2 regions of the Arthrobacter sp. 35/47 genome follow, and region 1 is predicted to be linked to the other one. Evidence: riboswitches for the same ligand, from Rfam matches in the RefSeq annotation. Region 1 holds a riboswitch; the other holds the start of a gene.
The links. Region 1 has a riboswitch for thiamine pyrophosphate ahead of X803_RS0104360 (ECF transporter S component). Riboswitches for the same ligand answer to the same signal wherever they lie in the genome.
Positions count from the first base shown of each region.

Region 1 (4,411 bases):
TGTTCCGGTTCCTGGAAGACGGTGCCGATGCGGCTGACCAGTTCAGCGGACTTCCAACCCGCAGGGCTGGTTCCGGCCCTGCGCGCAAGCGGAGGCCGGGCGGCAAGTTCACCGCTGCGGGGCCTGAGCAGCCCGCCGAGCGTGAGTGCGAGCGTCGATTTGCCGGACCCGTTGGGGCCCAGCACGCTGAGAGCTTCCCCGCCGCGGAGGGTGAGGTCAACGTCGTCGAGCACTGCATTTCCGCGCCTGGTCCGCGCGACGGCGAGCCCGGCTGCGTACAGCAGATCGGCGCCGGGCCGGGCGCTGACTGCGGGGGTTTCCGGACGGTAGCCCGGCACCCAGACGCCGGCTTCGATCAGCCGGGCCCTCGTACCTTCCTGCCGGAGCACCACCGAGGGCGCACCGTCGGCGAGGATCCCGCCGTCGGAATCGAGTACCACCACGCGGTCGACGACGTCGGCCCAGACGTCGACGCGGTGCTCCACCACCACCAGGGTGGCTGAGGTCCGTTCGAGCACGCGCACCACGGCGTCCCGCACATCGATGACGCCTGCCGGGTCCAGGTTGGCAGTCGGTTCGTCGAGCAGGAGCAGTCCGGGCTGCATGGCGAGGACGGCCGCCAGGGCGAGCCGTTGCTTCTGGCCGCCGGAGAGCGCCGTGGTGGGGTGGTCCAGCGGGACGTCCAGGCCGACGTCGTCGAGCGCGCGGTGCACTCGCGGCCAGATTTCGGCGCGCGGCACGGCAAGGTTCTCGGCCCCGAACGCCACTTCGTCGCCGACGCGCGCCAGTACCAGTTGCGTATCCGGATCCTGGAGGACCAGACCGGAACGGCCGCGGGCATCGGCCGGGCTGACGCCGTCGACCGTGAGGTGGCCTGCCTGCTCCCCCTCTTCCTGATCTCCCAGGACACCGGCCAGTCCGTGCAGAAGCGTGGACTTGCCGGCACCCGAGGCGCCGAGAAGCAGGACCCGTTCACCGGCTTCAACCGTCAGGTCGATGTCCCGGACTGCCCAGCGTACGCGCCCGGGGTGGCGCCAGCCCCAGCCCCGGGCGGTGATCGGCGAGCCCATGCTAGACGTCAGCCGTGCGGCCCGCAGCGAAGGAGGACAATGCGCCGGTCTTTGCGAGTCCCCGGGTGGCGAGCCAGGGCAGCAGTCCCGCCAGGACCACACCGGAAATGGCGGCGAACACGCCGTACATCAGCTTGAACTCGATGGCCCATTCGACGTTGTACATGATGTTTTCGCTGACCGCCAGGAAAATGCCCGCACTGAGGCCGGCAAGCAGCGCCACGCCGATGTTCCAGCGGCGGTACAGGAACAGCGCGAACACCAGTTCCGCACCGATGCCCTGGACCAGGCCGGAGAGCAGGACGGCCATGCCGAACTGGGTGCCGATCAGCGCCGATACCGCCGCTGCGAGGACCTCACAGTAGATGGCGGCGCCCGGCTTGCGGATGATGAGTCCGCCGAGAACGCCGGCAATCAGCCAGCCGCCGGAGTAGAGGCCTGCCAGCGGTGGGTAGGCCGCAGTGACGGCGGCGATTCCGCTGTAGCCTGCCGACCAGGCGAAGAAGATGACGCCGACGGCCACCGAAATCACGGAAGCGACCACAATATCCACCACGCGCCATTCATAATGGCGCCGGGATGTGGCCGGGGTGGGGCTCTTTGTTTCAGTCATGGTGTTTGATCCTCCTGGGTGCAGGAGGGGAAGGCACACCGGCAGGACGCCGGTTGCCCTGAGAACTCGACTCCCTTCGCCGGTACTAGCCGGATCAGGTTCGAGGGTCTGCGGTGGTCCGCACTCTCAGCGCCCACCACCTACGTGGCTGCGCTCCCCTGTCGTTGTTTTGAGCGATACCAACTCTACACCCGCCGCTCCCGTCTCCGCCGTCGTCGCGTCATCTATCGCCGCGGGGATAACGCTAGGCTGGGACCAAGGACAAGCCGACTGAAAGAGGCACCATGAACACGATCTTCAAACTGATGGGCGTTGGACTGGGCATTGGAGCGGGGCTCGTAGGCACACAGCTGGTCGACTTCATCTGGAAGCGGGTTACCGGAAACGAGCCTCCAAAAGACAAGGAAGGCCTGGAGAACAGCCTGCGGTCGGCCTTGGCATTTGCGGTCATTTCCGGAACGGTGAGCACCACTATCCGCGTCCTCACGAACCGGACCACACAGCAGGCCATCCGCCGCTACGAGCGCACCCGCCACATCACTTAGGAATCGCCCGCGCAGATCGACGGCGTCCCCGTTTGGGTGTGATCCCTGTTCCTGCTTCACGCATGATCCCCGTTTGCGTGTGTGGATAAGTTGTGGGTGACTGCTCCTCCACATTGCCGGGTTTCGGTCGGTATTAGTACGTGTCTTCGATAATATTTTGGTATGGCCGTCGCATCGCTCGAACACCACGGGGAAGATGATTCTCTCCTGCGTGGAATGCGTTCGGATTTGCTGGCTTTCGCCCACCACTTCGAATCGGGTTATCTCCTCCTGGACCGGGAGGAGGTTGTTGCGGCTCTTGTCGGGGTGGAGGAGATCTCCCGGGTGGTGGATCACCTTCAGACCCTGGTTGCCCGGGCCGCCGAAGACCACTCACTTGCCGGCACGGACGCCCAGGAAGCCCATAAGGGGACGGCAGAGTACCTGCGGGCGAAGCTCGGGGTCAGCCGTTCCGAGGCAAACCGCCGGTTGCGGCTGGGCCAGGACGTGCTTCCCGAGGTTCCGGGGCCGGGTGCACCGGTCCAGGCTCCGCTGCCTGTCCTGGCCGCTGCAACGCGTGCCGGAGCGTTCAGCACCCGGGCGGCGATGGTGATCAGGGACGCCGTTCACCGTGTCCGGGCTGTCGCGACCGGCCGCCAGGTGGAGGCCATGGAGGAACACCTGGTCCGCCAGGCCGTGGAGTCTGATGAGGACGTGCTGCGGGTCCTTGCCCGGCGTTGGGAAAGCGTGATCGACCAGGACGGCGTGGAACCAACGGAGAAGGTCCTCCGGGCCAGGCAGGGCGTCTTCCTGCGCGGTAGGCGTCATGGCCTGCACTTCCTGGAGATCGGCGCCACCGATGAGCAGTTTGAGTACCTCCTGACCGTCATGAACACGGCCACCAACCCCCGAGTGAACGGCACCACCCCACCCGGAACGCAGACCAACGGCCCAACCCGTGCGCAGGAGTTGCTCGAGGGGCTGGTGTCCGGCTGCCGGATCGCCCTTGCCGGTGACGGTCTGCCGGCCACCGGGGGTCACCGCCCGCAGGTGATGGTCACCATCAACTACCGGGATCTCCTGAGCGATCTGGGGCAGGACGGCCATGCGGTCTTCGCCGAGCAGGTGAGCGCCCGGAGCATCCGTAAACTGGCGTGCGAGGCGGACATCCTGCCGCTGGTGCTCGGCGGTAAAGGTCAGGTCCTGGACATCGGACGGGCCCAACGCCTCTTCCCGCCGCACCTGCGGCGGGCACTGGTTGCCCGCGACAAGGGCTGCGCCTTCCCGGACTGCACGGTGCCCGCCACCTGGTGCGAAGCCCACCACATCGTCCCGTGGGCAGCGGGCGGAACCACCAGCATCAGCCACGGCGTGCTGCTCTGCTCCCGGCATCACCACCTGATCCACGAGGGCAACTGGTCGGTCGAATCAGTTCAGGGAATCCCATGGTTCCGGCCACCGAAATACATCGACCCCCACCGGAACCCCAAACGCAACCGGTACCGGCAAGTGGAAGAAGCCGTCCACCACCAACTCGCACACACCGGACCCAGCACCGCGCCACCATGACCGGAAGACGCCTGGGCAGGAGGAGCGTCGGCCAACATGGGCAAAATCGGGAGCAAAACGGCGAGCATGAGAGCTATGCCGGAAGTGCCTCCCGGATCTTCGCCGCGGCCGCCTGCGGATCATCGGCCTCGGTAATGGCGCGTACCACGACAACGCGTTTGGCGCCGGCCGCAACCACCTCTTCGACGTTCTGCAAGTCGATCCCGCCAATAGCAAACCACGGCTTGAGCGACTGGCCGCGCTGCGCGTGCACTTCTTCGAGCTGCGCTGCGTTCCGCACCAGGTCCAACCCGACGGCGGTGCGGCCCGGTTTGGTCGGCGTGGCCCAGACGGGGCCGGTGCAGAAATATCCAACGTCGTCATTCGAGGCGGCCGCGGCCACCTGCTCCGGTGAATGCGTTGAAAGGCCGATCACTCCGCCCTCATGGAGGAAGGGGCGGGCAAACTCGGGTGGTAGATCGCGCTGCCCGACGTGCAGCACGGGAGCACCGCTGACCGCCGCGATGTCGGCGCGGTCATTGACAGCCCAGAGCTTCCCGCGGGAAACGGCCGACGCGCGCAGCACCTGGAGCAGTTCGAGCTCCTGTGCTGCCTCAAGAGACTTGTCCCTCAACTGGATGATGTCCACCCCGCCA
Region 1 covers NZ_KI914586.1:94,199-98,609, reverse strand. The annotation lists gene X803_RS0104365 (ABC transporter ATP-binding protein) at 1-1,070, opposite strand, end outside; gene X803_RS0104360 (ECF transporter S component) at 1,072-1,683, opposite strand; TPP riboswitch at 1,738-1,853, opposite strand; gene X803_RS0104355 (DUF4235 domain-containing protein) at 1,968-2,228, shown strand; gene X803_RS17745 (HNH endonuclease signature motif containing protein) at 2,391-3,776, shown strand; gene thiE (thiamine phosphate synthase) at 3,850-4,411, opposite strand, start outside.

Region 2 (4,411 bases), on a different contig from region 1:
CCGCCACGCTCGCCCTTTCCACGCTGAACAACCCGTTCTTTGTCGAACTACGCGACGGCGCCGAAGCCGCCGCTGAAGAAGCAGGCATCGAACTCGAAGTGGTCGATGCGCAGAATGACTCCGCGACCCAGACCAACCAGCTCGCCACCGCCGCCACCAGCGGCACCGACGGTGTCATCATCAACCCGGTGGACTCCGACGCCGCAGCCGCCTCGGTTGCGCCGCTGATCGAGGGGGACATCCCCGTCGTCGCAGTGGACCGTGCAGTCAACGGCGCCGAGGTGGGCTCGCTGGTCTCCAGCGACAACGTTGCCGGCGGCAAGCAGGCAGCAGAGGAACTCGCCAAGGCCATGGGCGAAAAGGGCAAGGTCATCGTCCTCCAGGGCGTCGCCGGAACCTCTGCCAGCCGTGACCGCGGTGACGGCTTCGAAGAGGGCATCTCGGCCTACCCGGACATCGAGGTGGTCGCCATGCAGACCGCCAACTTCGACCGCGCCGAAGCCCTCAACGTAGCCACCAACCTGCTGCAGGCCAACCCGGATGTCACCGGCATCTTCGCTGAAAACGATGAGATGGCCCTCGGCGCCATCCAGGCTCTCGGCGACCGCGCCGGGTCCGAGGTCATGGTCGTCGGCTTCGACGGCACCGAGGACGGGCTGGCTGCCATCGAGGAAGGCACCATGACTGCCACCATCGCGCAGCAGCCCGCCGAGCTCGGCAAGCGCTCCGTCGAGGTACTCCAGCAGCTCCTCGCCGGCGAGACCGTCGAAGCAACCATCCCCGTTCCGGTCACCACCGTGAACTCGGAGAATGTCGGTGAATTCACCAAATGAGCACACGGCCGCCGGGCGTCGTCGTTGTAGGGTCCATCAACGCAGACCTCGTAGTAACACTGGAACGCCACCCCCAGCCGGGCGAAACCCTGCTGGGACGGACCATGACGGTGATGCCCGGCGGCAAGGGCGCCAATCAGGCTGTAGCTGCGGCGAAGCTGGGAGCATCGACCACCATGGTCGGTGCCGTGGGCAGGGACGCCTACACCGACGTCGCGCTCTCCGGTCTGCTCGCTGCCGGAGTCCATACCGATGGCGTTGAACGTCTTGGCACCACCACCGGCGTCGCCATTGTGGAAGTCGACGACGACGGTGAGAACACCATCGTCGTCATTCCCGGTGCCAACGGGGAGGTTTCACCCTCACTCGTTTCTTCGGCTGTGGGCTTGATTGCCGACGCCGGCGTGCTGGTCCTGCAGGGCGAGATTCCTGCCGCCTCGGTTGCCGCAGCGGTTGCTGCGGCCCGGGGCAGGGTGCTGATCAACCTGGCACCGGTGGTCGAGCTGGAGCGCTCGACCCTGCTGCGTGCCGACCCGCTCGTGGTCAATGAACATGAGGGTGCACTGGTGCTGAGGCAGCTGACCGGTGCACCTGCGCCGTCGGACCACGCAGAAACCGCCCGTGCGCTCCTTGCCTGCGGCTTCGGGTCTGTCGTGATGACGTTGGGCGGCGCCGGTGCGCTCCTGGCAACGTCATCGGGCGTGCTCGAAGTTCCGGCACCGCGGGTTTCCGTGGTGGACACCACCGGCGCCGGAGACGCGTTTGTTGGTGCACTGGCAGCCCGGTTGGTTGCCGGCGATCCACTTCCCGACGCCGTCACCTTCGCGGTGCGGGTCGGCGCGTTTGCGGTCGGCGCGGAGGGCGCACAGCCCTCCTATCCGTCGCTGTCCGACGTCCTCCCGGAGGCACCGTCCGAGGCGGGAGTGCGGGCATGAAGAAAACCGGAATACTGAACGGACCGGTGAACGCCCGGCTGAGCACCCTGGGCCACGGGCATCTGGTGATGATCACGGACTGCGGCATGCCGCTTCCCGACTCTGCCGCCGTCGTCGACCTCGCCCTGGTCAAGGGAATGCCGCGGTTTGTCGATGTGCTGCGGGCGGTGCTCGCCGACGTCGAAGTCGAGGGGTCCATCATCGCCTCGGAAGCGTCCGCGACCGCGGTGGAGGACGCTGTGCGGGGTGAGGGACTCGCCCCCGCCATCGTGAGCCACGAGGAGCTGAAGGAGTTGCTCGCGGAGGCCCGGCTCATCATCCGGACCGGTGAAGCGACGCCGTTTGCCAACGTGGCGCTGCGTTGCGGGGTGACGTTCTAGGGGTTTTCCTCCTGCTTACCGTGACGGGCCGGCTTGAGCAGGCACACCGACACGACTACAGTCGGAACCGAACAACGGGAGCTCGGGCATGACCGGGCTGAGAGGGCGGCTGGAAAGCGCCGCTGACCGCACGAACCTGTCCGGGTAATGCCGGCGAAGGGACTACATTCCATGCTGGGATTTTCCGTAACTGTCATCATTCTGGTTGCTGTACTCGGCGCTTTCGCCTGGGTAGGGCTCGGCGTCGGCCGTGACCGGAATCTTGAGGAATTCGCGGTAGCGCGCAACAGCCAGACCGGCCTCGGGCTTGGTCTCTCGTTCTTCGCCTCCGGGGTAGGCGCCTGGATCCTTTTCGCTGCCCCGGAAGTCGGTGCGTCAGCGGGAATCTCCGGCGTCATCGGCTACGCACTCGCCCTCACCGTTCCGCTCCTCGGCCTCGTGCTCGTCGGCCGGCGGCTGCGGGCGCTGGTGCCGGCCGGGCACAATCTGGCGGAGTTCGTCCGGCTCCGCTTCGGCAGGGCGATGTACGGGTACGTCCTGGCCATCTCCATGCTCTACATGCTTGTTGCGCTGTCCGCCGAACTCACTGCAGTGGGCGGAGTATTGGGAAGGCTGTCGAGCCTTGAACCACGGGTGGGAATCATCGCGGTTGCCATCATCACTGCGCTGTACACCACCGTCGGTGGGCTCCGCGCCTCGATACGCACCGACCGCTGGCAGTCCTGGATGCTGTTCGGGCTACTGGCGATCGTGGGCATCGCCCTGGCAACGGCGTTCGGGGAGCCCGCGGGTCCGGCGGACCCGGCGCTCTTCCGGATCGATCTCTCGGGCATCGAGGCGGCGCTGACACTCATCGTCGCGGTCACGGCCACCACCCTGTTCCACAACGGCTACTGGCAACGGGTATGGTCCGCACGCGATCAGCGAGCCCTCACCCGCGGTGCCGTGATCGGTGCTCTCACGCGCTTCCCTGTGGTCTTCGCCGCCGGCCTGGTGGGACTGCTCGCCGCCGCCCACGGCATTTTTCTGGGCAACCCTCCGGTGCCGTTCTTCGCCCTGCTGGAATCCCAGCCTGTCTGGGTACTCGGAGCGGTGCTGATCCTCACCCTGGCACTCGTCGCGTCCACCGTCGACACACTGCAGAACGGACTGGCTGCCACGGCCGTAACCTCCATCCCCTCCCTCGGCCTGAAGGGCGGCCGCATTGCCACGGTCCTTTTCACCGCAATCCCCGCGGTGGTTGCCTTCCAGGGATTCTCGGTCCTGCGGCTGTTCCTCATCGCCGACCTGTTCTGTGCCGCCACGCTCATCCCCGCGCTGCTGGGGTTGTGGCGCCGCTCCACGGCTGAAGGAGCGATCAGCGGATCGGTGGCCGGCCTTGCCGCTGCCCTCGGGTACGGTTTCCTCGCCGGAGACGGCAGCCTCAGCGGCGCCGTCGCTATCGCAACCTTCGCCGGTGGGCTTTCCCTGCCTCCGTTTCTGGCGGCGCTCGGTGTGTCCGCAATCGTCGCCGTCGTCGTGTCTCTGGCCGGCCGGCGCACCGCTGACCTGACCGGACTCAATGCCCAGGTGAACGCCCTCGACCCAGTATTGGGACGCCCGGTGGACGAGGCTGAACCGGCCGCAGAGGCACGCTGATGCCGGAACGCGACTCACTCGACCTCGAACTACAGGCCTACATCGAAAACGGAATCAACGACGACGCCCGCTTCAACGAACTAGCTCTTCAGCTTTTCGACTACCAGTACCGGCGCAACGCGGCCTACCGGCGCTTCTGCCGCTCGCGCCGGGCGGAGCCGGGAAGGCTCTTACGATGGGAGCAGATTCCCGCCGTACCGCTGACCGCGTTCAAGGACCTCACCCTTGCCTGTGAGCCGCCCGAGGACGCCGCCGCCGTCTTCATGACCAGCGGGAGCACGGATCCTTCCCGCCGGGGCCGCAACTACCACCCGCACCTGCACCTGTACGACGCGTCGCTGCGGGCCGGATTCGCCCGCTCTTTCCTGCCGGACCGCCGCACCATGCGCATGCTGGTTCTCAATCCGAGGCCTCACCAGCAACCCAATTCCTCCCTGGCCTACTTCCTCGGACGGCTGGTCGACTTCTTTGGGACCGAGGACAGCGCGTACCTGATGGACGGCGACGACCTGCAGATCGACAAGGTGGTTGCGGCCCTGCGCGAGGCCGAGACAACCGGTGAACCGGTGGCCCTGCTGGGTACCTCATTCGCGTATGTCCACCTCCTGGATGCGTTGGAGCAGGA
Region 2 covers NZ_KI914603.1:131,300-135,710, reverse strand. The annotation lists gene X803_RS0111130 (substrate-binding domain-containing protein) at 1-833, shown strand, start outside; gene X803_RS0111125 (ribokinase) at 830-1,768, shown strand; gene rbsD (D-ribose pyranase) at 1,765-2,148, shown strand; TPP riboswitch at 2,213-2,330, shown strand; gene X803_RS19400 (sodium:solute symporter family transporter) at 2,320-3,786, shown strand; gene X803_RS0111110 (LuxE/PaaK family acyltransferase) at 3,786-4,411, shown strand, end outside.
Region 2: it holds a riboswitch for thiamine pyrophosphate, as region 1 does, so the genes downstream of both, X803_RS19400 (sodium:solute symporter family transporter) here and X803_RS0104360 (ECF transporter S component) in region 1, are expected to answer to the same signal.